DNA from 3 places in the Streptomyces sp. NPDC037203 genome. Region 1 is predicted to be linked to each of the others. Evidence: predicted binding sites of a transcription regulator. Region 1 holds the regulator's gene; each other region holds the start of a gene.
The links. Region 1 encodes HrcA, which represses chaperone genes, less so after heat shock. Its sites were predicted from a motif close to TTNGCACTCNGNNNNNCNGAGTGCNAA; they were not measured.
Positions count from the first base shown of each region.

Region 2: groES (co-chaperone GroES) is a predicted target of HrcA. The motif match lies at 6,208-6,234, and genes of this name have one in related genera.
Region 3: groL (chaperonin GroEL) is a predicted target of HrcA. The motif match lies at 6,126-6,152, and genes of this name have one in related genera.

Region 1 is NZ_JBVJUC010000002.1:462,473-472,522, reverse strand. Features, by position in the region: gene ACZ7EC_RS06580 (nitronate monooxygenase) at 1-305, opposite strand, end outside; gene dnaJ (molecular chaperone DnaJ) at 484-1,620, opposite strand; gene hrcA (heat-inducible transcriptional repressor HrcA) at 1,621-2,637, opposite strand; gene ACZ7EC_RS06565 (MBL fold metallo-hydrolase) at 2,811-3,533, shown strand; gene ACZ7EC_RS06560 (DUF3097 domain-containing protein) at 3,602-4,471, shown strand; gene ACZ7EC_RS06555 (Uma2 family endonuclease) at 4,449-5,027, opposite strand; gene hemW (radical SAM family heme chaperone HemW) at 5,128-6,360, opposite strand; gene ACZ7EC_RS06545 (SpoIIE family protein phosphatase) at 6,416-8,206, opposite strand; gene ACZ7EC_RS06540 (AMP-dependent synthetase/ligase) at 8,357-10,050, opposite strand, start outside.
Region 2 is NZ_JBVJUC010000005.1:241,795-251,844, forward strand. Features, by position in the region: gene ACZ7EC_RS17170 (ABC transporter substrate-binding protein) at 1-830, opposite strand, end outside; gene ACZ7EC_RS17175 (LacI family DNA-binding transcriptional regulator) at 936-1,973, shown strand; gene ACZ7EC_RS17180 (LCP family protein) at 2,088-3,119, shown strand; gene ACZ7EC_RS17185 (THUMP-like domain-containing protein) at 3,127-4,308, opposite strand; gene ACZ7EC_RS17190 (polysaccharide deacetylase family protein) at 4,400-5,317, shown strand; gene ACZ7EC_RS17195 (hypothetical protein) at 5,486-6,073, shown strand; gene groES (co-chaperone GroES) at 6,381-6,689, shown strand; gene groL (chaperonin GroEL) at 6,814-8,445, shown strand; gene ACZ7EC_RS17210 (SDR family NAD(P)-dependent oxidoreductase) at 8,662-9,435, opposite strand; gene ACZ7EC_RS17215 (MOSC domain-containing protein) at 9,499-10,050, opposite strand, start outside.
Region 3 is NZ_JBVJUC010000006.1:128,545-138,594, reverse strand. Features, by position in the region: gene murQ (N-acetylmuramic acid 6-phosphate etherase) at 1-574, shown strand, start outside; gene ACZ7EC_RS18930 (PTS transporter subunit EIIC) at 591-2,177, shown strand; gene ACZ7EC_RS18925 (hypothetical protein) at 2,424-3,005, shown strand; gene ACZ7EC_RS18920 (NADH:flavin oxidoreductase) at 3,010-4,137, opposite strand; gene groL (chaperonin GroEL) at 4,341-5,963, opposite strand; gene ACZ7EC_RS18910 (cold-shock protein) at 6,265-6,468, opposite strand; gene ACZ7EC_RS18905 (MoaD/ThiS family protein) at 6,914-7,192, opposite strand; gene thrC (threonine synthase) at 7,189-8,472, opposite strand; SAM riboswitch class I at 8,491-8,636, opposite strand; gene ACZ7EC_RS18895 (glucosyl-3-phosphoglycerate synthase) at 8,799-9,743, shown strand; gene ACZ7EC_RS18890 (alpha,alpha-trehalose-phosphate synthase (UDP-forming)) at 9,827-10,050, shown strand, end outside.

The DNA of each region.
Region 1 (10,050 bases):
TGATGGGCGTAGACCTCGACCGCGCCGGAAAGGGGCGCGGCCTCGGCCGCTCCGGTGGAGCCGGTGCTCGCACCGGGGTATTCGGACTGCGGCATGAAGACGTTGACGCCGAAGGGCCGGTCGGTGAGGCTCCGCAGCCGCTTGATCTCCTGGTACATGCCGTCGGCCGTCTTGTATCCGGCGGCCAGGAACCCGAGCCCGCCGGCCCCGGAGACGGCGGCGGCGAGCTCCGGCACCGAGACGCCGCCCGCCATGGGGGCCTGCACGATCGGGTGCCGGAGGAGATCGGTCAGTGCGGAGGACATGCCCGCATGGTGTCACGTCCACCGAACAAGTCCGAATCGGGCACCAGGATCGGCATATTCCACTCCGTGCCCGGTCAGAGGCCGTGACGGGCGCCGTGGCAGCCCCGGCCGGAGGCCGGGCCGGGTGCCGTGGCAGCCCCCGGTCGGAGGGCGCCGCGGCACCTGCGCGGCCGGACGCTCAGCGTCCGTTGAACGCGTCCTTCAGCCGCGAGAACAGCCCCTGCTGACCCGGCTGGAACTGCCCCTGCGGGCGCTCCTCGCCGCGCAGCTTGGCCAGCTCGCGCAGCAGCCGCTCCTGCTCGGGGTCGAGCTTCGTCGGCGTCTGCACCTCGACGTGCACGATCAGGTCGCCCCGGCCGCCGCCCCGCAGATGCGTGACGCCCCGGTTGTGCAGCGGGATCGACTGCCCGGACTGGGTGCCGGGCCGGATGTCGATCTCCTCCATGCCGTCCAGCGTCTCCAGCGGCACCTTGGTGCCGAGCGCCGCCGCGGTCATCGGGATCGTCACCGTGCAGTGCAGATCGTCGCCGCGGCGCTGGAAGCGCGGGTGCGGCAGCTCGTGGATCTCGACGTACAGGTCGCCGGCCGGACCGCCGCCGGGGCCGACCTCGCCCTCGCCGGCGAGCTGGATCCGGGTGCCGTTGTCCACACCGGCCGGGATCTTCACGGTCAGCGTGCGCCGCGAGCGGACCCGTCCGTCGCCGGCGCACTCCGGGCACGGCGTGGGCACCACGGTCCCGAAGCCCTGGCACTGGGGGCACGGCCGCGAGGTCATGACCTGGCCCAGGAAGGACCGGGTGACCTGCGAGACCTCGCCGCGACCACGGCACATGTCGCAGGTCTGCGCCGACGTGCCCGGAGCCGCGCCCTCGCCGTTGCAGGTGTTGCAGACGACCGCGGTGTCGACCTGGATGTCCTTGGTCGTCCCGAAGGCCGCCTCGTCCAGCTCGACCTCGATCCGGATCATCGCGTCCTGGCCGCGCCGGGTGCGCGAGCGCGGTCCGCGCTGCGACGCCGTGCCGAAGAACGCGTCCATGATGTCGGAGAAGTTGCCGAAGCCACCGGCCCCGAAGCCGCCCGCGCCGGCGCCGCCGGACTGCGAGAGGGGGTCGCCGCCGAGGTCGTAGACCTGCTTCTTCTGCGGGTCCGACAGCACCTCGTAAGCGGCGTTGATCTCCTTGAACCGCTCCTGGGTCTTCGGATCGGGGTTGACGTCCGGGTGCAGCTCGCGCGCGAGCCGACGGAACGCCTTCTTGATCTCATCCTGCGACGCGTCGCGGCGCACGCCGAGAACGGCGTAGTAGTCCGTGGCCACTTACGACTCCGCCAGGATCTGTCCGACGTACCGTGCCACTGCGCGTACCGCTCCCATCGTTCCCGGATAGTCCATGCGGGTCGGTCCGACCACGCCGAGCTTGGCAACCGCCTCGCCGCCCGAACCGTAGCCCACCGACACCACGGAGGTTGAGTTGAGTCCTTCGTGGGCGATCTCGTGCCCGATGCGCACGGTCATGCCCGGATCCTTCGCCTCGCCGAGGAGCTTGAGGAGCACGACCTGCTCCTCCAGGGCCTCCAGGACGGGCCGGATCGTGAGGGGGAAATCATGTCCGAAGCGGGTGAGATTGGCGGTGCCGCCGATCATCAGCCGCTCCTCGTTCTCCTCGACCAGTGTCTCCAGAAGGGTGGAGAGCACCGTGGAGACCGTACCGCGATCCTCGTGTTCGAAGGCGTCCGGCAGGTCCTCGACCAGCTTCGGCACGTCCGCGAACCGGCGGCCGGCGACCCGGCTGTTGAGCCGCGCGCGCAGGTCCGCGAGGGACGCCTCGCCGAACGGCGCCGGGCAGTCGACCATCCGCTGCTCGACCCGGCCGGTGTCCGTGATCAGCACCAGCATCACGCGCGCCGGGGCGAGCGCCAGCAGCTCCACGTGCCGCACGGTGGACCGGGTCAGGGACGGGTACTGCACGACGGCGACCTGCCGGGTCAGCTGCGCGAGCAGCCGCACCGTACGCGCCACCACGTCGTCGAGATCGACGGCGCCGTCGAGGAAGTTCTGGATCGCGCGGCGCTCGGGCGCGGTCATCGGCTTGACGCCCGCGAGCTTGTCGACGAACAGCCGGTAGCCCTTGTCGGTGGGGATGCGCCCCGCGCTGGTGTGCGGCTGCGCGATGTACCCCTCGTCCTCCAGGGCCGACATGTCGTTGCGCACGGTCGCCGGGGACACGCCGAGGTTGTGCCGCTCGGTCAGGGCCTTGGAGCCGACCGGCTCCTCGGTGCCGACATAGTCCTGGACGATGGCGCGCAGCACCTGAAGCCTGCGTTCACTCAGCATTCGCGCGCACCTCCAGCACGTCGTCCCCTCACTTGCGAGGCTGTCCCTCTTGTGTCCGTCTTGGCACTCTTCGCATGCGAGTGCCAGCGTTCCCCGGCCCAGTGTACGGCCGTGGGGTACGCACCGGGCAAGGTCGGTGCCCGTGCCACCGCTCCTGCGGCTAGCGTCGCGGTATGACGGTGACTTGGGAAGAGGGTGGCTGGGAGCGGCTGACCGCCGGGGTGGGGCGGTGCCGGCTGCCGGGCTGGGACTGCACGGCGGGGCTGGTCCTGGGCGCGGACACGGCGCTGATGGTGGACGCCGGGTCGAGCCTGGCGGAGGGGGCTCGGCTGCGGTCCGCGGCCGAGGTACTGGCCGGCGGACGTGTGACCCATCTCGCGCTGACCCACGTCCATTTCGACCATGTCTTCGGGGCCCCGGCGTTCGCGGGGGCCGAGGTGTACGCGGCGGTGGGCGCGGACGGGGTGTTCCGCCGCGGGCGGGACGAGCTGCGGCACGACGCGGTCCGCCACGGGCTGCCGGCGGACGAGGCCGAGGAGGCGGCGCTGGCGCTGGTGCCGCCGCGGCACCTGGTCTCCGGGGAGCGGACCCTGGAGCTGGGCGGCGGCCGCCAGGCGCTGCTGGCCAATGTGGGCCCCGGCCATACCGCCCATGACCTGGTGGTCCTGGTGCCGGGAGAGCAGGAGGTGGTGTTCTGCGGGGACCTGGTGGAGGAGTCCGGGGAGCCCCAGGCTGGTCCGGACGCCGTGCCGTCGCGCTGGCCGGACGCGCTGGACCGGCTGCTGGCGCTGGGCGGCGAGGACGCGCTGTACGTGCCCGGTCACGGCGCGGTGGTCGACGCGGCGTTCGTACGGCGCCAACGGGACGCGCTGGCCGCCCGGTTCGGCGTGAACTGAGCCGCACGCACACCGACTTACCGGCGTGTCGTGAGCGCGCGCCCGCGGCTTCTCCTATCGTCATCCGAATGTGCCCACCCGTCTCCCACCACCGCCCCTCCAACGGGGGCCCTTCGGGCCCGCGCTCCCGCCGGTACTCCGCCGACCTGACCCCGCCCTGGAAGAAGTCCCAGCCGGTGCCGGAGGTGCCCGCCGAGCCGGGGCTGGTCGTGGAGGAGCCCGGAACCGGGTTCTGCGGGGCGGTGATCCGCTGCGAGGCGGGCACGGTGACGCTGGAGGACCGCTTCGGCAAGCACCGGGTGTTCCCGCTGGAGCCGCGCGGCTTCCTGCTGGAGGGCCGGGTGGTGACGCTCGTACGGCCCTCCGCCGGCCCGGCGCGCCCCGCCCGCACCGCCTCGGGCTCCGTCGCCGTCCCCGGCGCCCGTGCCCGTGTGGCCCGCGCCGGGCGCATCTACGTCGAGGGCCGGCACGACGCCGAGCTGGTGGAGAAGGTCTGGGGCGACGATCTGCGCATCGAGGGCGTGGTCGTGGAGTACCTGGAGGGTGTGGACGACCTCCCGGCGATCGTCGCCGAATTCGCCCCCGGCCCGGACGCCCGCCTCGGTGTCCTCGTGGACCACCTGGTGCCGGGCACGAAGGAATTCCGCATCGCACGGTCGGTGACCAGCGAACACGCGCTGGTGGTGGGCCATCCGTACATCGACATCTGGGAAGCGGTGAAACCGGCGTCGCTGGGGATCGCGGGATGGCCTCGGGTGCCGCACGGCCAGGATTGGAAGACGGGCGTGTGCCGCGCCCTGGGCTGGCCCTCGGACAACACCGGCGCGGTGTGGCAGGCGATCCTGAAGCGGGTGAACTCCTACAAGGACCTGGAGCCGGAACTGCTCGGCCGGGTGGAGGAGCTGATCGACTTCGTCACGGGTAGCGGTGGGGCCTGACGTTGGGGAGAACCTCGAAATCGCCTGTCGCCAGCTCGACGCCGAGCAGTTCCAGCGGCACCGGGTCGCCGAACTTGGTGACTCGCTGCAGCTGGTAGTCGGCGTCCTCCCCGGCACCAGTGGGCTCGGTGAGCAGAACGCAGTGAGCGACGACGGGGTCGATGATCAGGTACGCAGGCACCTTGCCTGCCGCGTAGATCGAGCGCTTGACGCCGTAGTCCCGATCGACACTCGCCTTGGAGACGACTTCGACCACCACGGTGACGAGGTGAGACGGCAGGAGACGCCCGGAGGCCGGGCCCACTCCCCGCTCCAGGATCACAAGATCCGGTACCGGCTCACTCGCCTCGGTGACGATGTCGACGTCGGTGGTCTGCAGACGCTCCCAACGCTCCCTCGGAATCTGGTCCTGCACGTCAGCGACGATCCGGTTGTGCACCAGATCAGGGCTGGACATCATGACGATTTCCCCCCGGAGAAGCTCGGCTTTCACGCCCTCCGGGGGCTCGAACGCCGAGAAGAACTCGGTCATCCTGCGCTCGTCCACAGCGGTCATCTCCGTGGCCCTCCACATCCGCCGCGTCCTTTTGGCGGCAGCCTACGAATCAGGTTAAGGACCGAACCGGCGTTCCGCACCGGTTCACTCGCCGGGGTGATCAGTCCACCAGGTCCCGTACCACCGCGTCCGCTAGCAGCCGGCCCCGCAGGGTGAGGACGGCGCGGCCCTCGCGGTAGGGGGCGGGCTGGAGGAGGCCGTCCGCGAGGGCGCGGCGGGAGGCGGCGAGGCCGGTCTCCTTCAGCAGGGAGAGCGGGACGCCCTCGCGGAGCCGGAGTTCCAGGAGGATGCGCTCGACCCGGCGGTCCTCCGCGGACAGCACCTCGCGGCCCGCGCCCGGCGAGCGGCCACCGGCCAGCGCGGCAGCGTAGGCGCCGGGGTGCTTCACGTTCCACCAGCGCACGCCGCCCACGTGGGAGTGCGCGCCGGGGCCCGCGCCCCACCAGTCCGCGCCCCGCCAGTACAGCTCGTTGTGCAGGCAGCGGCCCGCCTCGGAGGTGGCCCAGTTGGAGACCTCGTACCAGTCGAAGCCGGCGGCGGAGAGCGTCTCCTCGGCGATCAGATAACGGTCGGCGTGCACGTCGTCGTCGGTCATCGGGACCTCGCCCCGGCGGATCCGGCGGGCGAGCTGCGTGCCCTCCTCCACGATCAGGGCGTACGCGCTGATGTGGTCGGGGCCCGCGCCGATCGCCGCGTCGAGGGAGGCCCGCCAGTCGTCGTCGCTCTCGCCGGGAGTGCCGTAGATCAGGTCGAGGTTCACATGCGCGAAGCCCGCCGCACGGGCCTGTGCCACGCACGCCTCGGGACGGCCGGGGGTGTGGGTGCGGTCGAGGATCTTCAGCACATGCTGCTTCGCGCTCTGCATCCCGAAGGAGATCCGGTTGAAGCCGCCCTGGCGGAGGGTGGCGAGATAGGCCGGGTCGACCGACTCGGGGTTCGCCTCCGTGGTGACCTCGGCATCCGGGGCGAGCCCGAACTCGTCGCGGACGGCCGCCAGCATCCGTACGAGATCGCCGGCCGCCAGCAGCGTGGGCGTACCACCGCCGACGAACACCGTGCGCACCGGCCGGGGGTCGTCGCCGAGCACCTTGCGGGCGAGCCGGATCTCGTCGACGAGCGTCCGCGCGTAGTTGTCACGGGAGGCCAGCACCCCGCCGGTGCCGCGCAGCTCGGTCGCGGTGTACGTGTTGAAGTCGCAGTACCCGCAGCGGGTCGCGCAGTACGGGACGTGCAGATAGAAACCGAGCGGACGCTCCCCCGCCCCGTCGAGCGCGTGCGCGGGCAGCGCGCCGTCGTCGGGTACGGGCTCACCGTCGGGGAGTGCGGAAGGCATGGACCCATTGTCCAGCACCGCCGCACGGACCCGGCGGGCCGGCCGGGACGCCCGCTCACTCCGCCTGGAGTACCAGGAGGGCCAGGTCGTCGTCCGGGGGTGACTCGCTGAAGGTGTGGACCAGGTGGCGGATCCTTTCCGCGATCTCCTCCGCGGTGAGGCCGGCGCAGGAGGCGAGGGCGGTGGCGAGGCCGTCGGCGTCGTCGAACTGGTGGGGGCCGCGGCGCCGCTCGGTCACTCCGTCGGTGACGCACAGCAGGCTCTCGCCGGGCCCGAGGTCCAGGGTCTCGCTGGTGTAGGTCTCGTCCTCGACCACGCCGAGCAGGGTCTGCGGGCGGGCCGCGGTGCGCACCCCGCCGTCGGGGCCGAGGACCAGCGGCAGGGGGTGCCCGGCGGAGGCGAGGGTGCAGCGGACCCCGCCGTCGTACGGGATCAGCTCGCCGTACAGGAGGGAGAGGAAGCGGGTCTGCGGGCCCTCCCCGCGGCCGTCGGCGGCGACCAGGGCGCGCGCCGCGGCGTCGGCGGCCTCCATGGCGTCGTCCAGCAGGAGCTGGTTGAGACGGTCGAGGACGTCGGCGACCCGGTACCCCTCACGGGCCAGCAGCCGCAGCCAGGGCCGGGCGAGGCCGATCACGACCGCCGCCTCCGGGCCCTTGCCCTGGACGTCGCCGATCGCGAAGCACCAGCGGCCGTCGCCCGCCGGGAACAGGTCGTAGAAGTCGCCGCTGGGGCCGCTCTGGTCGCAGGGCTCGTAGACCAGCGCGCTGGTCATGCCGGGGATCTCCGCGACCGCGCCGGGCAGCAGTCCGCGCTGCAGGACGGCGCTGATGGTGGCCTGCCGGGCGTACTGCCGGGCCGCGCCGATGGCGAGCGCCACCCGGCGGCCCAGGTCCTCGACCAGGCCGGTGATCTCGTCGGGGAAGCGGGCGAGGCCGCACCGCCCGATGACCAGCGTGCCCAGCGGCCGCCCGCCCGCCACCAGCCGGTACGCCAGCGCCGTCCCGTCCAGGCCGTGGACGCCCAGCGCGTCGCCGGGCCAGGGGTAGGGCACGGGTCCGAAGCCGTCCCCCGGCCGCGGCGGCTCCTTCTCCAGGGCGTGGCGCAGTTCCTCGATGCGGTTCTCGCAGGCGTGCCAGACCCGCGCCGGGCCGTCGTACGACGCGCCGCGCGCCGACGCCTCGTCCTCCAGCCAGACCGCGCACCAGTCGGCGAGCCGGGGCACGATCAGCTGGCCGGTGAGGGCCGTCACCAGGTTCTCGTCCAGCTGGCCCGCGAGCAGGTCGGACGCCTCGGCGAGAAAGGACAGCGCGCCCCGGCCGAGCCAGTCCCGGTCGCTCTGCGCGCGCTGCGACTGCGGGGCCAGCGCCTCGGCGACCTCCAGGGCGTCCCGCGCCCCGCCGCCGGCCGGCGGTTCGCTGCCGCCCGGAGGCAGCCTGGCCCACACCGACTTGGCGCCGGTGCGGTAGGTGACCCCCCAGGACTCGGCGAGCGCCCCGACCAGGCGCAGCCCCCGGCCGTACTCCAGAGTGTCGTACGACGGCTCGCCCGCGGTCGCGTCCCGCGGTGGCCGGGCCGGGTGCCGGTCCCCGACCTCGACCAGGAACGTGCCGCCGTCCTCCAGGCACCAGTCGAGGGAGATCTCGGTACCCGCGTGCACCACGGCGTTGGTGACCAGCTCGCTGACGACCGCCGTGGCGTCGTCGACGAGCCGGGGTGCCACGGGTGCCTCGGCCAGCGTAGCCCGCACCAGGGCCCGCGCGTTGCCCGGCGCGAGCGGGCTGCCGGGCAGCGCGGCGTGCCCGCGGGTCCGGCCCGTCGTCTCCCGCTGCAGGGGTATGGCCGCCATGTCCATGCGGCCAGGGTGACAGACGGGTGTCGCGCATAAGCGTGAAGTCACCGAAGTGGCCACGCATGGCCGAGAAGCGTGCTAGGACGGCATCGGAAGGGGCACCTTTTCGAGCGCCGGTGGCCAAAAAGCCGCCCTGGCGGGCAAGCCCTACTTCTCCCGCGTCCCGGCGTACATCTCGTCGATCAGCCCCTTGTACTCGCGCTCCACCACGGGCCGCTTCAGCTTCAGGCTCGGCGTGATCTCGCCGTGCTCCACGTCCAGATCACGCGGCAGCAGCCGGAACTTCTTGATCGTCTGCCAGCGCTGGAGCCCGGCGTTGAGCTGCTGGACGTACCCGTCGACCATCTCCACCGTCTGCGGCGCCGCGACGATCTCGGCGTACGGCCTGCCGCCGAGGCCGTTCTCCTTCGCCCACTCCGCGAGCGCGATCTCGTCCAGGGCGATGAGCGCGGTGCAGTAGTTCCGGTCGGCGCCGTGCACGAGGATGTTGGAGACGTACGGGCAGACCGCCTTGAACTGGCCTTCCACCTCGGCCGGCGCGACGTACTTGCCGCCGGAGGTCTTGATGAGGTCCTTCTTGCGGTCGGTGATCCGCAGGTACCCGTCGGGCGAGAGCTCGCCGATGTCGCCGGTGTGGAACCAGCCGTCGGTCTCCAGCACCTCGGCGGTCTTGTCGGGCAGCTTGTGGTAGCCCTGCATGATGCCGGGGCCGCGCAGCAGGATCTCGCCGTCGTCGGCGATGCGCACCTCCGTGCCGGGCAGCGGCTTGCCGACCGTGCCGGTGCGGTAGGCCTCGCCGGGGTTCACGAAGGACGCGGCGGAGGACTCGGTGAGGCCGTAGCCCTCCAGGATGTGGATGCCGGCGCCGGCGAAGAAGTAGCCGATCTCGGGCGCGAGCGCGGCGGAGCCGGAGACACAGGCGCGCAGCCGGCCGCCGAACGCCTCGCGGATCTTCGCGTAGACCAGGGTGTCGGCGACCTTGTGCCGGGCGGCGAGGCCGAAGGGCACCGAGCGGCTGCCGGTGTGGCGGAAGTTGTCCTGCTCGGTCTTGGCGTACTCGCGGGCGACCTCGGCCGCCCACTGGAAGATCTTGTACTTGGCCGCGCCGCCCTCGCGCGCCTTGGCCGCGACGCCGTTGTAGACCTTCTCGAAGATGCGCGGCACGGCGGCCATGTACGTCGGCTGCACCACCGGGAGGTTCTCGATGATCTTGTCGACGCGGCCGTCCACGGCGGTCACGTGCCCGATCTCGATCTGGCCGGAGGTGAGCACCTTGCCGAAGACGTGCGCGAGCGGCAGCCACAGGTACTGCACGTCGTCCGGGCCGAGCAGGCCGGTCGAGGCGATGGCCTTGGCCATGTACGACCAGTTGTCGTGCGGCAGCCGCACACCCTTGGGGCGGCCGGTGGTGCCGGAGGTGTAGATGAGGGTGGCGAGCTGGTCGCCGGTGATCGCGCCGACCCGTTCCTTGACGAGCTGCGGGTGCTGCTCCAGGTAGGCGGCGCCGCGCTTCTCCAGCTCGGCGAGGGTGATCACCCAGTCGTCGCCCTCCGGCACGCCGGCCGGGTCGACGACGACGACCTTCGTCAGCTCGGGCAGCTCGGCGCGCTTCTCGGCCGCCTTGGCGACCTGGGCCGCGTTCTCGGCGATCAGTACCCGGCTCTCGGAGTCGGCGAGGATGAACGCGGACTCGTCGGCGTTGGTCTGCGGGTAGATCGTGGTGGTGGCACCGCCGGCGCACAGGATGCCGAGGTCGGCGAGGATCCACTCGACGCGGGTGGAGCAGGCGAGCGCCACGCGCTGCTCGGGCTCGATGCCCAGCTCGGTGAGTCCGGCCGCGA
Region 2 (10,050 bases), on a different contig from region 1:
GCGCCGCCGTTGGTGTAGGCGACCGAGCTGAAGCCCTTGCCGAACGCGCCGTCGTCGATGAGCTGCCTGACCGTCTGGGCGGCCTTCAGGACGGCCGGGTCGCCCCAGCCGGAGGCGTCGCCGTTCTTGATCCGGTCGAAGACCTGCGGGCCGCCGATCCGGTCGACCAGGTATTCCAGCCACATCAGCTCGGGCCAGATGTCCGCGCCGCCCAGCGCGAACGGGGTGATCCCGGCCTTCTTCAGCCGGGTGTTGATGTCCAGCAACTGGTCCCAGGTGGTGGGCGGCTGGAGCTTGTGCTCGGCGAACAGGGTCTTGTTGTAGAAGAGGATCACGGGCTGCATGCCGCGCATGGGTATGCCGTAGTCGCGCCCGCCGATGCCGCCGGCCGTGATCACCGAGGGCAGGAAGCCGCCCTTGAGGACCGGGTCGGAGGCGATGACGTCGGTGAGGTCCACCAGCTGCTTGGCGTCCCGGTACGCCTTGATGGAGCCGCCGCCCCAGTTGAAGAAGATGTCCGGCGCGTTGGGCGAGCCCATCGCCGTGCGCAGCTTCGCCGGGTACTGGTCGCCGGGGACCTTCTCCAGCCTGATCTTCCCCTTGGTCCTCTTCGCCGCGGCCGAGGCGTTGAACCGGTCGATGGCCGCCACCTGGATCTTGGCCGCGTCGTCGCCGTACACGAACGCGGTGAGGGTGCCGCCCCCCGATCCGCCGGAGGAGCCGCAGGCCGTGAGTCCGGCGGTGCCGGCGGCGAGAAGTGTGGTGGCACCGGCGCCGAGCACCCAGCGCCTGCTGAACGTGCGCCCGCCGTTGGACGTGGTGGACTCCATGACCCTGGCCTCTCGCAATGTTTCGAGTGCAGTTCCGAATGTTCCGGGAACGTATGGCGGAAGAGGGGCGTCGTCAAGGGGTCGCGCAGGGATTACGATCGCGGCATGAAGCCTGGGAAGTCCGTGGAAACGCAGACCGCGACGCTCGCGGAGATCGCCCGTGAGGCAGGGGTGTCCGCTCCGACTGTTTCGAAGGTCCTCAACGGCAGAGCCGATGTCGCCGCCGCGACGCGCACCCGTGTCGAGGAGCTGCTGCGCGCCCACGGCTACCGGCGCAGGCGCGCCGAGTCGTCCCGCTCCCCGCTGATCGACCTGGTCTTCCACGAGCTGGAGAGCGCCTGGGCGATGGAGGTCATCCGGGGCGTGGAGAACGTGGCGCAGTCGGCGGGCCTCAGCGTGGTGCTGTCCGAGTCCGCCGGGCGGCTCACCCCCGGCCGCTCCTGGGCCGACCAGGTGGCCGCCCGCCGCCCGCACGGCGTCGTCCTCGTCCTGTCCGAGCTGGACGGCGCCCAGCAGGCGCTGCTGACCAGCAGGTCCATCCCGTTCGTGGTGGTGGACCCGGCCGGCGATCCGGGCCCGGACGTGCCGTCCATCGGCGCCACCAACTGGCAGGGCGGGCTCGCGGCCACCCGCCACCTGGTCGAGCTGGGCCACACCCGGATCGGCGCGATCAGCGGCCCGTCCCGGATGATGTGCAGCCGCGCCCGCATCGACGGCTACCGCGCCGCGCTGGAGACGGCCGGGCTGCCCGCCGATCCCTCGCTGGTGGTGGCCGGGGACTTCCACCACGACGCCGGCTACCGCCTGGGCCTGGAGCTGCTGCGCCGCCCCGACCGGCCGACCGCCGTCTTCGCGGGCAACGACCTCCAGGCCCTGGGGCTGTACGAGGCCGCGCGGGAGCTGGGGCTGCGCGTTCCGGAGGACCTCAGCGTGGTCGGCTTCGACGATCTGCCGGTGGCCCGCTGGGTCGGCCCGCCGCTGACGACCGTGCGGCAGCCGCTGACCGAGATGGCCGAGGCCGCGGCCCGTCTGGTGCTCGAACTGGGCGGCACGCACGGGGAGCGCGCCGCCACCCGGCTGGAGCTGGCGACCAGCCTGGTGGTGCGCTCCAGCACCGCGGAGCCGCGCCGCGCGACCGCCTGACCGAAACTTTCGAAAGAGTGTCGCCGGCCCGCCGCCGATGAGAATTCCGGAAGAAAATCCCGTCGTACGGCTTCCGCTAACAGTCCGCTAATAATTCGGACTTACGTTCCTGCCGTGACGCGACACGAGGAGCACGGCCGGCGTTCGAGGGTGCTGCGGATCGCCGGGCTCACCCTGGCGGCGGCCCTGGTGCTGGGGACGGCCACCGCGGGCTACGCCTACTGGCATCTGAACCGCAACATCAAGGGTGTCGACATCGAGGGCGCGCTCGGCGACGACCGCCCCGCGCACGCGATGATCGCGCCTTCCGCGAGCGCTTCCACGGACGCCCCGCTGCCGGCCACTTCCCTCAACATCCTGGTGCTGGGCTCGGACTCGCGCAGCGGCAAGGCGGACAAGGAGCTGGGCGGCGGCGACAGTTCGGGCGCCCGCTCGGACACCGCGATGGTGGTGCACCTGGACGCGGGCCGCACCCGCGCCACCGTGGTCAGCATCCCGCGCGACACCCTCGTCACCCGCCCTTCCTGCCCGCTGCCCGACGGGGGTTCGACGGCGGTGGCGTACGGCTCCATGTTCAACAGCGCCTTCTCGGTGGGCGGTCCGGTGTGCGCGGTCAAGACGGTCGAGTCGATCACCGGGGTGCGCATGGACCACTTCGTCGAGATCGACTTCTCCGGCTTCGCCAAGCTGGTCGACGCGCTCGGCGGGGTCGACGTCACCACCACCCGGAACATCGACGACGACAGGAGCCATCTGCACCTGGCGGCCGGAGCCCACCACCTCGACGGCAGACAGGCACTGGCCCTCGCCCGCACCCGGCACGGCATCGGCGACGGCAGCGACCTCGGCCGCATAGGTCTCCAACAGCTCCTCGTGAAGGCCCTGTTGGAGCGGATATCCGGCACGAACCTGCTCACCGACCCGGCCAGGCTCTACCAGGTCGCCGACGCGGCCACCAAGAGCCTCACCACCGACACCGGCCTCGCCTCCCTGACCGGGCTGACCGAGCTGGGCGAGAGCCTGAAGGGGCTGGGCGCGGACCGGGTGAAGACCGTGATGATGCCGGTGGTCACGGCGCCCTCGGACCCCAACCGGGTGATCGCGAAGGAGCCGGACGCCGGGAACCTGTGGGCGAGCCTGCGCTGACCGCCGGTCAGGGGCCCTCGGGCGGCCGGGCGGGACCGCCGACCAGCATCGTCGGCGCGCCCGCGACCCGAGTGAGGAACACCGTCGCCGCGTTCGGCCCCTGCGGTTTCACCTTGCGCCGCAGCTCCTCCGGCTCGACCGCCGAGCCGCGCTTCTTCACGGTCAGCGTCCCGACCTCGCGTTCACGCAGCAGCGCCTTCAACTTCTTGAGATTGAAGGGGAGTTGGTCGGTGATCTCGTAGGGGGTGGCGTACGGGGTCGGGTGCAGCTCGTCGGCGGTGACGTACGCGATGGTCGCGTCGATCAGTCCGCCGCCGACCTCCTCGGCCACCTCGGCGACCAGATGCGCGCGGATCACGGCACCGTCCGGCTCGTACACGTACCGCCCCACCGGGCGCGTTCCGGGGTCCGGCAGGCCCCGCCCCAGCAGGGTGCGCGGGCCGGGCAGCAGGGTGGCGCGGACCGCGCCCGGCGCCCCGGTCCCGAACCAGAGCACCGCTTCCTTCACATCGCCGCCGTCCGAGATCCACTCCGCCTCGGCCTCCGGCGGCACCGCCTCGTGCGGGATGCCGGGCGCGATCTTCAGCGCCGCGTGCGGCGCCCGGCGCGCGGCGTCCACGGCCCACGACAGCGGAGGCGAGTACGCCTCCGGGTCGAAGATCCTGCCCCTCCCGCCCCTTCGCGCCGGGTCCACGAACACGGCGTCGTACCCGGCGGTGTCCACCTCCGTGACATCCGCCTCCCGCACCTCCATCAGGCCGGTGAGCCCCAGCGCCTCGGCGTTCGCCCGCGCCACGGCCGCCGTCAGCGGGTCCCGGTCCACGGCGAGCACCCGGATCCCGGCCCGCGCCAGCGCGATGGCGTCCCCGCCGATCCCGCAGCACAGGTCCGCCACCGAGGTCACCCCGAGATCGGTCAGCCGCCGCGCCCGGTACGCCGCCACGCTCGCCCGCGTCGACTGCTCGACCCCGTTCGGCGTGAAGAACATCCGCTCCGCGTCCGCCGCCGCGAACTTGGCCGCCGCGCGCTGCCGCAGCCGGGCCTGGCCGAGCGCGGCCGACACCAGTTCGGCGGGGTGGTCGCGGCGCAGCCTGGTGGCGACGGCGAGTTCGTCGGCCGGGGCGGTGCCGCGGACCTCTTCGAGGAGGGCCCGGCCTTCGGGGGTGAGGAGAGGAGCGAGGTCGTTCACCGGGTCATTGTGGGCCAGTCGGTGGATGGTGCGCGGCACGGCGGCGGTGTCGGCGGGGGATCGGGGGCGGGGGCTGCGAAGATCCAGCACCATGCGACTAGTAGTACAAAATGACAAAAGTCGGGCGCGGGCCGCTCTCGGCTGTGCCGCCGCCGTCCTCGCCTCGACCGCACTCGTCACCGGCTGCTCCGGCGCCGGCTCCGACCCGCACGCCGCCCGCCCGGCCGCCGGCCAGGGCGCGACCGGCCACGCCGCCCCGGACCCCCGCGCCGTCCGGGCCGCCGAACACGCCCGCATGGTGGCGGCGGCGAAGCGCTGGGGCCTGGACGAGGTCCCGCTCACGCCCCCGGCGCCGCCCAAGGTGAAGCCCCGCATCACCGCGCGCCCCGGCTTCGAGGTGGACCACCAGGTCGACTGGGCCCTGCCGCCGGTCTTCACCACGGTCCCGACCAGGAACAAGGTCGTCTTCCTCACCATCGACGACGGCTCGGAGAAGGACCCCCGGTTCCTCCAGATGATGCGGGACCTGAAGATCCCGTACACCGCCTTTCTCAGCAACTACCTGGTCAAGGACGACTACGGCTACTTCCGCAAGGCCCAGTCCTACGGCAACACCCTGAACAACCACACCCTCACCCACCCCTACCTGCCGGGGCTGTCCTACGAGGAGCAGAAGCACGAGATCTGCGACATGCAGGACATCATGCAGAAGCAGTTCGGCAGACGCCCGACCGTCCTGCGCCCGCCCTACGGCAACTACAACCAGGACACCCTGGTCGCCGCCAAGTCCTGCGGCATCAAGTACGCCCCGATCTGGAACGAGGAGGTGTACGTCGACCACTGGGAGTTCCGCGAGGACGACCAGCAGCTGCGCCGCGGCGACATCGTCCTCACCCACTTCCGGGGCCGCAGCGACTGGGACGGCACGATGGTCGACGACATGCGCCGCTTCCTGAACAAGGTGACGCGCGAGGGCTACGCGGTGGCCCGGCTGGAGGACTACCTGTGAGCGGACCTCGGGCGCCGCGAGGCATCCGGTGAGGTGCCGGTAAGCCATGCGGCCGGAAGGGTGGTGAGGCGGGTGGCCGGTCTGGTGCGGGCGGGACGCGGGGCGCGAAGGGTGCCCGTGAGGCGCGGGGCCGAAGGGGCGCCGGCCCCGCGGAGACCGGTCCCGCTGGTGGCCGGGGTGCTCGCCGCGGCCCTGGTCCTCGCCGGGTGCGCCCAGCCCGTCGTGCCCATCGAACGCCTCGGCAGGAAGGCGGCGGAGGGAGTACGCCCGCACGGACGCCCCCTCGCGGCGCCCCCCTCCGGCCGCGCCCTGCCCCCGGTCGTGGACCACGTCCGCACCCGCGACCGGGTCGTCTTCCTCACCTACGACGCCGACGACCGCGGCCCCCGCTCCACCTCCGCCCCGCGCGAACCGCGCCTTCCGGTGAGCCGGTTCACCCTGGTGCGCAAAACCTTGGCGGGAGCGCCGTACGCCACCCAGCGCGCCGAGCTCTGCGCCCTCCGCGCCCGGCTCCTGCGCCCGCCGCGGGGCGCGTACGACCGTACGACCCTGCGCGCGGCCGCCGACTGCGGCACCACCGCCGTCGTCCTGTGGCGCGCCACCCTCACTCCGGCGGGCCTCACCTACCCGCGGGGCCCGCACCACCTCCGCCGGGGCGACATCGTCCGGCTGACCCCCGGCGCCCCCACGGCCCGCCTCTTGGCCGCCATCCGCAGCGGGAACCTGGCGCCGGCCCGCCTCGAGGACTACCTGTAGCCACCGCGGGCCGTCCGGCGTTCGAGGGCGAGGCCGCAGGCCGACGGGGGGCCGGGGCGCGCGGCACCCGGCAGCGGAACCACCGGCGCCGGCCGCCGCCGCACCCCCGATTTCGGCCGACGCGCCGCACGGGATTGGCACTCCGCTTGACCGAGTGCTAATCCCCGCCATAGTCTCGGCTCTGGCACTCCCCACTGGAGAGTGCCAACAACGCGACGGGCAGGTCCGGCACCCGCGACGACGGATCGACCTGGTCGCCACCTCAGACAGTTAACCCCGTGAGATCTCCGAAGGGGGAGGTCGGATCGTGACGACCGCCAGCTCCAAGGTTGCCATCAAGCCGCTCGAGGACCGCATCGTGGTCCAGCCGCTCGACGCCGAGCAGACCACGGCCTCTGGCCTGGTCATCCCGGACACCGCGAAGGAGAAGCCCCAGGAGGGCGCCGTCCTCGCCGTCGGTCCGGGTCGCTTCGAGAACGGCGAGCGCCTGCCGCTCGACGTCAAGGTCGGCGACGTCGTCCTGTACAGCAAGTACGGCGGCACCGAGGTGAAGTACAACGGCGACGAGTACCTCGTCCTCTCGGCTCGCGACGTGCTCGCGATCATCGAGAAGTAATTCACCCGAGCGAACCTTTGCTCTGAACTGCGCCCCTGGCCCCCGCAACCGATAACGAAGCCGGGCGCCCAGGGGCGCAGTTCGTCTTTTTTCACCCACAGATTTCGAGAGGGCTCCCGCTGTCATGGCGAAGATCCTGAAGTTCGACGAGGACGCCCGTCGCGCCCTCGAGCGCGGCGTCAACAAGCTGGCCGACACGGTGAAGGTGACGATCGGCCCCAAGGGTCGCAACGTCGTCATCGACAAGAAGTTCGGCGCCCCCACCATCACCAACGACGGCGTCACCATCGCCCGCGAGGTCGAGATCGAGGACCCGTACGAGAACCTCGGCGCGCAGCTGGTGAAGGAGGTGGCGACCAAGACCAACGACATCGCGGGTGACGGCACCACCACCGCCACCGTGCTCGCCCAGGCGCTGGTGCGCGAGGGCCTGAAGAACGTCGCCGCCGGTGCCTCCCCGGCCGCCCTGAAGAAGGGCATCGACGCCGCCGTCAAGGCCGTCTCCGACGACCTGCTCGCCACGGCCCGCCCGATCGACGAGAAGTCCGACATCGCCGCCGTCGCCGCGCTGTCCGCCCAGGACCAGCAGGTCGGCGAGCTGATCGCCGAGGCCATGGACAAGGTCGGCAAGGACGGTGTCATCACCGTCGAGGAGTCCAACACCTTCGGTCTGGAGCTGGACTTCACCGAGGGCATGGCCTTCGACAAGGGCTACCTGTCGCCGTACTTCGTGACCGACCAGGAGCGTATGGAGGCCGTCCTCGACGACCCGTACATCCTGATCAACCAGGGCAAGATCTCCGCCATCGCGGACCTGCTGCCGCTGCTGGAGAAGGTCATCCAGGCCGGCTCCTCCAAGCCGCTGCTGATCATCGCCGAGGACGTCGAGGGCGAAGCCCTGTCGACCCTGGTCGTCAACAAGATCCGCGGCACCTTCAACGCCGTCGCGGTGAAGGCCCCCGGCTTCGGCGACCGCCGCAAGGCGATGCTCCAGGACATGGCCGTCCTCACCGGCGCCACCGTCATCTCCGAGGAGGTCGGTCTCAAGATCGACCAGGTCGGTCTCGAGGTGCTGGGCTCCGCCCGCCGCGTCACCGTCACCAAGGACGACACCACGATCGTCGAGGGTGCCGGCAAGGCCGAGGACCTGAACGGCCGCGTCGCGCAGATCAAGGCCGAGATCGAGAACACCGACTCCGACTGGGACCGCGAGAAGCTCCAGGAGCGCCTCGCGAAGCTGGCCGGCGGCGTGTGCGTGATCAAGGTCGGCGCCGCCACCGAGGTGGAGCTGAAGGAGAAGAAGCACCGTCTGGAGGACGCCATCTCCGCGACCCGCGCCGCGGTCGAGGAGGGCATCGTCTCCGGTGGCGGCTCCGCCCTGGTGCACGCCTCCAAGGTCCTCGAGGGCAACCTCGACAAGACCGGCGACGAGGCCACCGGTGTCGCCGTGGTCCGCAACGCGGTCGTCGAGCCGCTGCGCTGGATCGGCGAGAACGCCGGCCAGGAGGGCTACGTCATCGTCTCCAAGGTCAAGGACCTGGACAAGGGTCAGGGCTACAACGCCGCCACCGGCGAGTACGGCGACCTGATCAAGGCCGGCGTCATCGACCCGGTCAAGGTGACCCGCTCCGCCCTGGAGAACGCCGCCTCCATCGCCTCCCTGCTGCTCACGACCGAGACCCTGGTCGTTGAGAAGAAGGAAGAGGAGCCGGAGGCCGCCGCGGGCCACGGCCACAGCCACGGCCACGCCCACTGAGCCCCACCGCTCCGCCCGAAGGCCCGGCAGCCCCTTGGGGGCGCCGGGCCTTCGGCGTGCCCCGCTCCGGCGCTCCGCTGCCTTCCGGACGGGGACGTCTTCGACGGTGCGGCCCGGTCGCCGCCCCCCGGCCCGTGCGATCCAGTGGTCCACGATCCGGTTCGTCTCGCCCCGTCCCCCACCGGGTCACCGACGGCACCCGCGCGCGGCCCGCGCCTACTGCGGCCCGTACTTGCGGCCGGTGCGGGAGGTGACGCCGCCGAGGAGGCCGCGGGGGGTGATCTTGACCAGGCCCATCAGGGCCTTGTAGCGGGGGTCCGGGATGGAGAGGGACTTGCCGCGGGCCAGGTCGGTGAGGGCCGCCGCGACCAGTTTGTCGGCGTCCAGCCACATCCAGCCGGGGATGTTGTCCGTGCCCATCCCGGCCCGCTGGTGGAACTCGGTGCGCACGAAGCCGGGGCACAGCGCCATCAGGCGCACACCGGTGCCGGCCAGGTCCCGCGCCACGCCCTGGGTGAACTGCACGACCCACGCCTTGGACGCGCCATAGGTGCCGCGGGGCACGAAGGCCGCCACCGAGGCGACGTTGACCACCCCGCCCCGGCCCCGCTCGCGCATCGCCGCGGCCGCCGCCGAGGTCAGCCGCAGCACCGCCTCGCAGTGCACCTTGAGCATCGTCAGCTCGTCGGCCATGGAGACGTCCAGATAGCGGCCCTTGTTGCCGAAACCGGCGTTGTTGACCAACAGGTCGACCGGGTTCCTGCGGTCGCCGAGCCGGTCGGCGACGGTCTCGATGCCCTGGTCCGCGGAGAGGTCGGCGGCCAGCACCTCCGCCTCGATGCCGTGCCGGTCGTGCAGCTCGGTCGCCTGTTCGCGCAGCCGCTTGGCGTCCCGCGCCACCAGGACGAGGTCATGCCCGTCAGCCGCCAGCCGACGTGCGAAGGCGGCGCCGATGCCCGCGGTCGATCCCGTAATCAGAGCCGTTGTCATGGCCCAAGGGTAGTGATCGCGGGCGCGCCGGGCAGGAGCTGTCCGCCATGCGGTGACGGGGCCTCAGCGGGTCTGCGCGGCGACGTAGGAGCGGGCCGCGGCCAGCGCCTCCGGGTGCAGGTCCGCGCCCGCGGCGAGCAGTCGCGGCAGCAGTTCCCGCTCGGTGGTGGTCGCGCGGAACTCCAGCGCCGCGGTCACCCCGTGGCCGGGCCGGTGCAGGACCTCGACGTCGTCGCCCGCGCGGATCTCGCCGGGTTCGATCACCCGGAGGTAGGCACCCGTGGCGCCCTTCCGGGTGAACCTGCGGACCCAGCCCGGTTCGCCCAGATGGCCCTGGAAGGTGCGGCACGGGATACGGCCCGAGGTCACCTGGAGCACCACCGCCGGACCGATCCGCCAGCGCTCGCCGATCAGCGCCCCCGAGACGTCGAGCCCGGCGGTCGTGATGTTCTCCCCGAAGCAGCCGTTGGCCAGGGTGCGGCCCAGCTCGCGCTCCCAGTCGTCCAGGTCCTCGCGCGCGAACGCGTACACCGCCTGGTCGTCGCCGCCGTGGTGGCGCAGGTCGCACACCGCGTCCCCGGCGAGCCCGCTCCCCGCGGTCCCCTTCGGACCCGG
Region 3 (10,050 bases), on a different contig from region 1:
GGAGGGCGCGGAGGACTCGGACGAGCTGGCCCGCACCGACCTCGACGCGCTCAAGCTCACCCCCGAGGACAGCGTGGTCGGCGTCTCCGCCTCCGGCCGCACCCCGTACGCCGTCGGCGCGGTCGAGCACGCCCGCGCCCAGGGCGCCCTGACCATCGGGCTCGCCTGCAACGAGCGCAGCGCGCTGGCGGCCGCCGCCGAGCACGGCATCGAGATCGTGGTCGGGCCCGAGCTGATCACCGGCTCGACCCGGCTCAAGGCGGGCACCGCCCAGAAACTCGTCCTCAACATGCTGTCGACCATCACGATGATCCGGCTCGGCAAGACGTACGGGAACCTGATGGTGGACGTGCGCGCCTCCAACGCCAAGCTGCGGGCGCGCTCGCGCCGGATCGTCGCGCTGGCCACGGGGGCGCAGGACGCGGAGATCGAGCGGGCGCTGACCGAGTCCGGCGGCGAGGTGAAGACCGCGATCCTCGTCCTGCTCGCCGGTGTCGACGGCCCGGCGGCCGACCGCCTTCTGGAGGACTCCGGCGGCCATCTGCGCGCCGCGCTGGCCCGAGCGAGCGGCTGACCCGCACGCTCAGGGGGTGCACACGGACCCCGCCTCCACCGCGACCGCCGTCCTGACCCACGTCGGCGGCCCCGCCAACGTCACCGCCGTGACCCACTGCATGACCCGGCTCCGGCTCACCCTCGCGGACGCGGACGCGGCGGACGGGCCGGGGCTGCGGGCGGTGCCGGGGGTGCTGGGGGTGGTGGAGGACGGGGCCGCGTGGCAGATCGTGCTGGGGCCGGGAGTGGTGGAGGCGGTGACGGACCAGGTGCGGGCGCGACTGCCGCTGAGCCCGGAGCCGCGCCCTGGTGACGAACGCCGGCGGGGCGGAGAGCGCCCGCACCCCGGCACGGCCTCCCCCGGAACCGCTCCGCCCGGTCCGGTCCCCCGCCGGGCGGCCGCGGCCGGCCCCGCCCCCGGCGCAGCGGTCACGCCCGTCCCGGCCCCCTTCGTGACCGCCCTGCAACGGGGTCCGCGGCGCCACGCCCCCACTCCCGTCAAGGCCGCCCTGCGCCGCGTCGCGGCCGTCTTCGTGCCGCTCATCCCCGCCCTGATCGGCTGCGGCATCCTCGCCGGCGTCAACGGGGTGCTCCAGAACGCCGGCTGGCTGCCCGGCCTCACCCCCGCGCTCACCGCGGTGGCCTCGGCGTTCATGGCGCTGCTCGCGGTGTTCGTCGGCTACTACACGGCCCGGGAGTTCGGCGGCACACCGGTACTGGGGGCCGCCGTGGCGGCGGTGGTCGTGTATCCGGGCGTGGCGAAGGTGACCGTGTTCGGCACACAGCTCGCCCCCGGCCAGGGCGGGGTCCTCGGCGCGCTGGCCGCGGCCTTCCTGGCCACACGGGTGGAACGGTTCTGCCGGGGCCGCGTCCCCGAGACCCTGGACGTCCTGCTCACCCCGACGGTGACGGTCCTCGTCCCCGGACTGATCACGCTGTACGGCCTGATGTACGCGGCCGGTACGGTCGCCACCGCGATCGGCACGGCGGCCAACTGGCTGCTGACCACGACGGGCGCGCTGGCCGGCCTCCTGCTGGGCGGCCTCTTCCTCCCGCTGGTCATGCTGGGCCTGCACCAGGCCCTGATCCCCATCCACGCCACGCTGATCCAGCAGCAGGGCTACACCGTGCTGCTCCCGCTGCTGTCCATGGCGGGCGCGGGCCAGGTGGGCGCGGCCCTCGCGGTGTACGTCCGGCTGCGCCACGACACCGGCCTGCGTACGACGATCCGCTCGGCCCTGCCCGCCGGGCTGCTCGGCGTCGGCGAGCCGCTGATCTACGGCGTCTCCCTCCCCCTCGGCCGCCCCTTCCTGACCGCCTGCGCGGGCGGCGCGGCGGGCGGCGCCTTCATCGGTGCCTTCGCGATGCTCGGCACGAAGGTCGGCGCGACGGCGATCGGCCCCTCGGGCTGGGCCCTGTTCCCGCTGCTGTCCGGCAACCGGGGCCTCGCGGCCACCGCGGCGGTCTACGCGGGCGGCCTCCTCACCGGCTACACCGTCGGCTTCCTGGCCACCTGGCTCGCCCTCTCACGGCGCGCGCCACACCAGGCTGCACCGCCCGAGGAATCCCCGGCGCGGCCGGACACCGGTCAGCAACCGACGGGCCTGCCCGGCAACCTCTGAGAACCCCACCTCCGGCCGCCGCGGCCCGCCTCCGGTGCTTCACCCAGCCGACCGGCACGTTGCGCGGCACGGAGAGTTCTCCGGCGCCGCGGTGGGCGTCGTCGAAGCGGCGGAGCCGCTCGGTCGGCCGGTCCGGTGAAGTCGCCGTGGCCCCACCCCGCCACAGCCTGCCCGGTCGCCCGGCGGCATCCTGGACACTGGGGGGCGAGAACGCGCCAGGAACTCGTCTACGGACCGGAATCCACCATGAATCACGCCCAGCTGACCGCCCTAGGCCGAGCACTCCGGCTGCTCGGGGAGCACGGGGAGGCGTTGACCGCCGACACCCCGGACGGGCGGCTCCAGGAGGTCAGGACGGATCTGCGCAGGGCGCTGGACCTGCTGGAGGAGAGCGTCGGGACGAACGCGCCCGCCACCCGGTGCGCCGAGCATCCGCACGGCCCGGTGGACGAGAGCGCCCCCGATCTGTGCCTGCTGTGCGAGACGCGGCGCCGGGCCGCCCGCCGCTCGGAGTACGGGGGCCGGCCGAGCCCGGCCGGGCCGGCGGCCACCGCGCCCTCGCGCTACGGCGTCCGGGGCGACCGCCCGCAGCCCCAGCAGCGCTGGCTGCCGGAGCTGTGGAACGGCCAGGAGTGGCAGTTGTGCGGGACCCCCCGCCGGGACCGCCGGGAGGCCGAGGCGTACCTCGCCGCCCAGCGGCGCGGGGCGCGGCCCGCGATGGCGTACCGGCTGGTGCACGAGTTCACCGACTACGAGGTGCTCCGCGTGTGGGGCACCCCGGTACGCGTCGACATCGAGCCGCTGAACGGCAACATCGGCGGGATCTGAATCCTCAGCTGAGGGTCTTCAGCGACGCCGCGTCGTACGGCGCCAGCTCCGACACCCGGCCGGCCAGCACCTTCGCCGCCCACTCGGGGTCCTGGAGCAGCGCGCGCCCGACCGCGACCATGTCGAACTCCTCGGCCTCCAGCCGGTCGAGCAGGCCGTCGATGCCCTGCACCGGGGAGCCCTGGCCGGCGAACGCGCCGGTGAAGTCGCCGTCGAGGCCGACCGAGCCGACGGTGATGGTCTGCTTGCCGGTGAGCTTCTTCGTCCAGCCCGCGAGGTTGAGGTCGGAGCCGTCGAACTCGGGCTGCCAGTAGCGGCGGGTGGAGGCGTGGAAGACGTCGACGCCGGCCGCGGCGAGCGGGGCGAGGATCGCCTCCAGCTCCTGCGGGGTCTCGGCGAGCCGGGCGGTGTAGTCCTGCTGCTTCCACTGCGAGTAGCGGAAGAGGATCGGGAAGCCGGCCGAGACCCGCTCGCGGACCGCGGCGACGATCTCCGCGGCGAACTTGGTGCGGGCCACCGGGTCGCCGCCGTACGCGTCGGTGCGGCGGTTGGTGCCCTCCCACAGGAACTGGTCGAGGAGGTAGCCGTGGGCGCCGTGCAGTTCCACGCCGTCGAAGCCGATGCGCTCGGCGTCCGCGGCGGCCTGGGCGAACGCGGCGATGACGTCGTCCAGGTCCTGCTGGGTCATGGCCTTGCCGGTGGGCTCGGCGCCCGCGGTGACCAGACCGGAGGGGCCCATCGCGGGGGCGGCCGGGAAGGGGGCGTCGCCGTCCTTGCGGACCATGCCGATGTGCCACAGCTGCGGGACGATGGTGCCGCCCGCCGCGTGCACGTCCTCGGCGACCTTCGCCCAGCCCGCCAGCTGCTCCTCGCCGTGGAACCGCGGCACCCGGTCGCTCTGGCCGGCCGACTCGTGGCCGACGTAGGTGCCCTCGGTGACGATCAGGCCGACGCCCGCGGCGGCGCGCCGGGAGTAGTACGAGCGCACGTCCTCGCCGGGGATGCCGCCCGGCGAGAACATCCGGGTCATCGGGGCCATCACGATCCGGTTGGGGACGGTGAGGCCGCCCAGGGTGATGGGGCGGGAGAGTACCTGGGCCGCGCGGGAGGCGGGCTGCGTGTCGACGGTCACGTGAGGGCTCCTCGGAAGGCTGCTAACCGGGCGGTATGTGAATGCGCATTGTTGCAGACACTTAAGTAACCCGTTCGGCGCCGGCCGGCATTCCCGCCCCCGGAAACCGTCGTATGTGACCCCGGACACGCCCGAGGGCGGCACCCCCCGTCCCTGACAGGAAGTGCCGCCCTCGGTAAGGACGTTGATCAACCGGAGGTCGATCAGAAGTCCATGTCACCGCCCGGCATGCCGCCCGGAGCGGCCGCGGCGGCCTTCTCCGGCTTGTCGGCGATGACGGCCTCGGTGGTGAGGAACAGCGCGGCGATGGAGGCGGCGTTCTGCAGCGCGGAACGGGTCACCTTCGCCGGGTCGATGATGCCTTCGCCGACCAGGTCGACGTACTCGCCGGTGGCGGCGTTCAGGCCGTGGCCCGGAGTCAGGTTGCGCACCTTCTCCACCACGACACCGCCCTCCAGGCCGGCGTTGACGGCGATCTGCTTCAGCGGGGCCTCAAGGGCGATGCGCACGGCGTTGGCACCGGTCGCCTCGTCACCCTCCAGCTCCAGCTTCTCGAAGACCTGGGAGGCCTGGAGCAGGGCCACGCCACCACCGGCGACGATGCCCTCCTCGACGGCCGCCTTGGCGTTGCGCACGGCGTCCTCGATGCGGTGCTTGCGCTCCTTGAGCTCCACCTCGGTGGCGGCACCGGCCTTGATGACCGCGACGCCGCCCGCGAGCTTGGCCAGGCGCTCCTGGAGCTTCTCGCGGTCGTAGTCCGAGTCGCTGTTCTCGATCTCGGCGCGGATCTGGTTCACCCGGCCGTTGACCTGCTCCGAGGAGCCGGCACCGTCGACGATGGTGGTCTCGTCCTTGGTGATGACGACCTTGCGGGCGCGGCCCAGGAGGTCCAGGGTCGCGTTCTCCAGCTTGAGGCCGACCTCCTCGGAGATGACCTCGCCGCCCGTGAGGATGGCGATGTCGCCGAGCATGGCCTTGCGACGGTCGCCGAAGCCCGGAGCCTTGACGGCGACGGACTTGAAGGTGCCGCGGATCTTGTTGACGACCAGGGTCGACAGGGCCTCGCCCTCGACGTCCTCGGCGATGATCAGCAGCGGCTTGCCCGACTGCATGACCTTCTCCAGGAGCGGGAGCAGGTCCTTGACGGAGCTGATCTTGGAGTTCGCGATGAGGATGTACGGGTCCTCGAGCGACGCCTCCATGCGCTCCATGTCGGTGGCGAAGTAGGCGGAGATGTAGCCCTTGTCGAAGCGCATGCCCTCGGTGAGCTCGAGCTCCAGACCGAAGGTGTTGCTCTCCTCGACGGTGATGACGCCTTCCTTGCCGACCTTGTCCATCGCCTCGGCGATCAGCTCGCCGATCTGGGTGTCGGCGGCGGAGATGGACGCGGTGGAGGCGATCTGCTCCTTGGTCTCGACGTCCTTCGCCTGCTCGAGCAGGGCGGCGGAGACGGCCTCGACGGCCTTCTCGATACCGCGCTTCAGAGCCATCGGGTTGGCACCGGCGGCGACGTTGCGCAGGCCTTCCTTGACCAGGGCCTGGGCGAGCACGGTCGCGGTGGTCGTACCGTCACCGGCGACGTCGTCCGTCTTCTTGGCGACTTCCTTGACCAGCTCGGCGCCGATCTTCTCGTACGGGTCCTCGAGCTCGATCTCCTTGGCGATGGAGACACCATCGTTGGTGATCGTGGGGGCGCCCCACTTCTTCTCGAGGACGACGTTGCGACCCTTGGGGCCGAGCGTCACCTTGACGGCGTCCGCGAGCTGGTTCATGCCGCGCTCGAGGCCGCGCCGCGCCTCCTCGTCGAACGCGATGATCTTGGCCATGTGAAGTGGTCCCTCCAGGACTGGGGGTGATTCCTTCGGACCGCGCCCGCGCCCGCGACGGACGGCTCGCCGGCCTGTGGTTCCTTGCCCCACGTGGCCCGCGGACCTCACCGACCCGGTCCTTCGTTGTCACTCTCACCTTCAGAGTGCTAACGCCAATGATTAGCACTCGGCATGCCCGAGTGCAAGCGCCTCGGGCGCGACGGCGGGTGGGTCAGCCGGGGGCGAACACCGCCCGGAGCCGGGCACGCCGAAGGGCCCGCACCCTGTGCGAGGTGCGGGCCCTTCGGTGGAGAAACGTTCAGACGGCGACGCGAACCATGTCGGCCTGCGGACCCTTCTGGCCCTGCGAGATCTCGAACTCGACTCGCTGGCCCTCCTCCAGGGTGCGGTAGCCGTCCATCTGAATGGCGCTGTAATGGACGAAGACGTCCGCACCACCGTCGACCGCGATGAAGCCGTACCCCTTCTCCGCGTTGAACCACTTGACGGTGCCCTGAGCCATGCCTAACTCCCCTATTACTGGCCCTTGCGCAGATCCGCACTTCGCGGATCCGGGTCAGACCTCGCCCCCCAATGCGTCGGGGGCGTGCGCCGGAACGCGTCGACCGCGGCTGAATGTATCTGTCCAACTGCCCTCTGCAACAGGTCAATTGGACGAGAAATCTGGACGAGAACGATCCGGAATGTAGGGAGAATTCATCAGAATTCAGGGCAAGTCGGGCCCCGTAAAAGACACAAAAGCCGCGGAAAGCCCGTGCATTTTGGCTGCTTCTTATCGGGCCCGCGGAGGAGAATCGAGGGCTAACCCTCGATCAACTCAGGGCGCCTTCCCCAACTGTACCGCGCTCAATCACGCAGAATTGCCCCCTCCGCTTCTCTCACGGAGAGGGCAATCCGATGCACCTTGGGTGACCGTCATTACCGAAGGTAACGTCCGGTCCGTCGGGTCAGCAGCCGCCGGCCACCGCCGGGATGATGGAGACGCCCGCGCCGTCCGGGGTGGAGGTCTGCAGGCCCTGCTCGAAACGCACGTCGTCGTCGTTGACGTACACGTTCACGAACCGGCGCAGCCTGCCCTGGTCGTCCAGGACGCGGGCGGCGATGCCGGTGTGGTTCTTCTCCAGGTCCTCGATGACCTCGGCGAGGGTCGCGCCCTCGGCGGCCACCTCGGACCGCCCGCCGGTGTAGGTGCGCAGGATGGTGGGGATGCGAACGGTCACGCTCATGCGAGGCCAGCCTCTCGGAAGGAGTCCAGGGTCGGGCGGATGGTGGCGGTCAGGCCGGTGCCGGCCACCGCGTCGAGGGTCTTCAGACCGTCGCCGGTGTTGAGGACGACGGTGGTCTTCGCCGGGTCGAGCACCCCGCTCTCGATCAACTTCTTCGTGACGCCGACGGTCACGCCGCCCGCCGTCTCGGCGAAGATGCCCTCGGTGCGGGCCAGCAGCTTGATCGACGCCACGATCTGCTCGTCCGTCACGTCCTCCACCGCGCCGCCGGTGCGCCGGGCGATGTCCAGGACATAGGGGCCGTCGGCCGGGTTGCCGATCGCGAGGGACTTGGCGATGGTGTCCGGCTTCTGGGGCCGGACCACGTCGTGGCCCGCCTTGAAGGCCGTGGACACCGGCGAGCAGCCCTCCGCCTGGGCGCCGAAGATCTTGTACGGCCGGTCCTCGACCAGCCCGAGCTCGATCAGCTCCCGCAGCCCCTTGTCGATCTTGGTGAGCTGGGAGCCGGAGGCGATCGGGACCACGATCTGGTCGGGCAGCCGCCAGCCGAGCTGCTCGCAGATCTCGTACGCCAGGGTCTTGGAGCCCTCGGCGTAGTACGGCCGCAGATTCACGTTGACGAAGCCCCAGCCCTCGCCGGCCGGGTCGCCGATCAGCTCGGAGCAGAAGCGGTTCACGTCGTCGTAGTTGCCCTCGATGCCGACGAGTTCACCGCCGTAGACCGCGGCCATGACGACTTTGCCCTGCTCCAGGTCGTGCGGGATGAACACGCAGGAGCGCAGGCCCGCGCGGGCGGCGGCGGCGCCGACGGCGCCCGCGAGGTTGCCGGTGGAGGAGCAGGACAGGGTGGTGAAGCCGAAGGCGCGGGCGGCCTCCAGGGCCTGGGCGACCACCCGGTCCTTGAAGGAGTGGGTCGGGTTGCCGGAGTCGTCCTTGACGTACAGACCGCCGGTGACGCCGAGTTCGCGGGCCAGGTTGTCGGCCTTGACCAGCTTGGTCCAGCCGGGGTTGATGTTCGGCTTGCCGGCCACGTCGGCCGGGACCGGCAGCAGCGGGGCGTAGCGCCAGATGCTGGTGGGGCCGTCCTCGATCCGCTTGCGGAGTTCCTCGGTGTCGTACCCGGAGAAGTCGTAGGCGATCTCCAGCGGGCCGAAGCATTCCTCGCAGGCGAAGACCGGGCCGAGCGGGACGCGGTGGCCGCATTCGCGGCAGCTGAGGGCGGCGGCGGGACCGAGGTCGACGGTGGAGGTACCGGAGGTGGCAACTGTCTGCACAGCCATGGGAGGCGAGGCCCTTTCTCCTCATCTTCCTCACGACGCACTTCGCCGTGAGACGGATTTGGCACCTTCCCTAGCCGGGAGCCTCGCTGCTATGGGAACGAGAACCGGCTGGAGGGTTGCCGGGGCTTCATCGGGCCGTGTCCCTCTGCCCCTCTGGATGAGCGGTATTCGATTGTGTCCGCACTGCTGCGGCATGTCCGCGCGCGACCCCCGACATGCGATGGTCATCGGCGTTGCTCAAGACTGTAACCGAAGGCCTGGAGAGTTGAGATAGTCGTCCGTACCGCGAGACGAGACCGCGAGGCGAGCGTGAGGAGCCGGGGACCGTGCTGGAAGAAGTCGAGCGCTGGATGGGCAACCGCTCCTGGTCCGTGCGCGACCGTCCCCCGCACCAGGTCCTCGCGGCGAAGCAGCGCACCGGCCAGACCATCAGCGTGGTGCTGCCCGCCCTCGACGAGGAGGAGACGGTCGGCGAGATCGTCGCGGTGATCCGGCGCGATCTGATGGAGCGGGTGCCGCTCGTCGACGAGGTCCTCGTGATCGACTCGGGCTCCGCCGACCGCACCTCCGAGGTCGCCGCCGCGGCGGGCGCGCGGGTGGTGCACCGGGACGCGATCCTGCCCCGGATGCCGGCCGTGCCGGGCAAGGGCGAGGTGCTGTGGCGCTCGCTGCTCGTCGCCACCGGGGACATCATCTGCTTCGTCGACGCGGACCTGCGGGAGTTCTCCTCCGACTTCGTCCTCGGCATCGTCGGCCCGCTGCTCACCGAGCCGGACGTCCAGCTGGTCAAGGCGATGTACGACCGTCCGCTCGCCGGTACGTCGGGACAGGGCGGCCGGGTCACCGAGCTGATGGCGCGCCCGCTGCTGAACATGCACTGGCCGCAGCTCGCGGGCTTCGTGCAGCCGCTGGGCGGGGAGTACGCGGCCCGGCGCTCCCTGCTCGAACGGCTGCCGTTCCCGGTCGGCTACGGGGTCGAGCTGGGCATGCTGGTGGACGCCCTGCACCTGGTGGGGCTCGACGCGCTGGCCCAGGTGGACGTAGGGGTGCGCAAGCACCGGCACCAGGACGGGCAGGCGCTCGGCCGGATGGCGGCGGCCATCTACCGCACGGCCCAGCTGCGGCTGGCCCGCGGCCACCTCGTGCGCCCCGCGCTCACCCAGTTCGAGCGGGGTGTCTCCGGTTTCGAGCCGCGCACGTACGCGGTGGACACCGAGGAGCGGCCGCCGATGACGGAGATCGCGGAGTACGCCCGGCGCCGGGTGGCGTGACGGCGCGCGGGCGGCCGTATACGACCTGGTTCGGGCGGGGTCCGCGGGTTTGAGTGTTCCCGGGTCGGGCTAGGTTGTGGACCATGGCTTCCACGCACGGTGCTGAGGTGCTGGTCGCGTCCAATCGCGGCCCGGTTTCGTACGAGGCGGGCGAGGACGGCTCGCTGCGCGCCAAGCGGGGCGGCGGCGGGCTGGTCTCGGGCCTGTCGGCGATCGGTCCGGAGACCGACGCGGTCTGGGTGTGCGCCGCGCTGGGCGACGGCGACCGCGAGGCGGTGCGCCGCGCCGGGGGCGGTCTGCTGCCGGA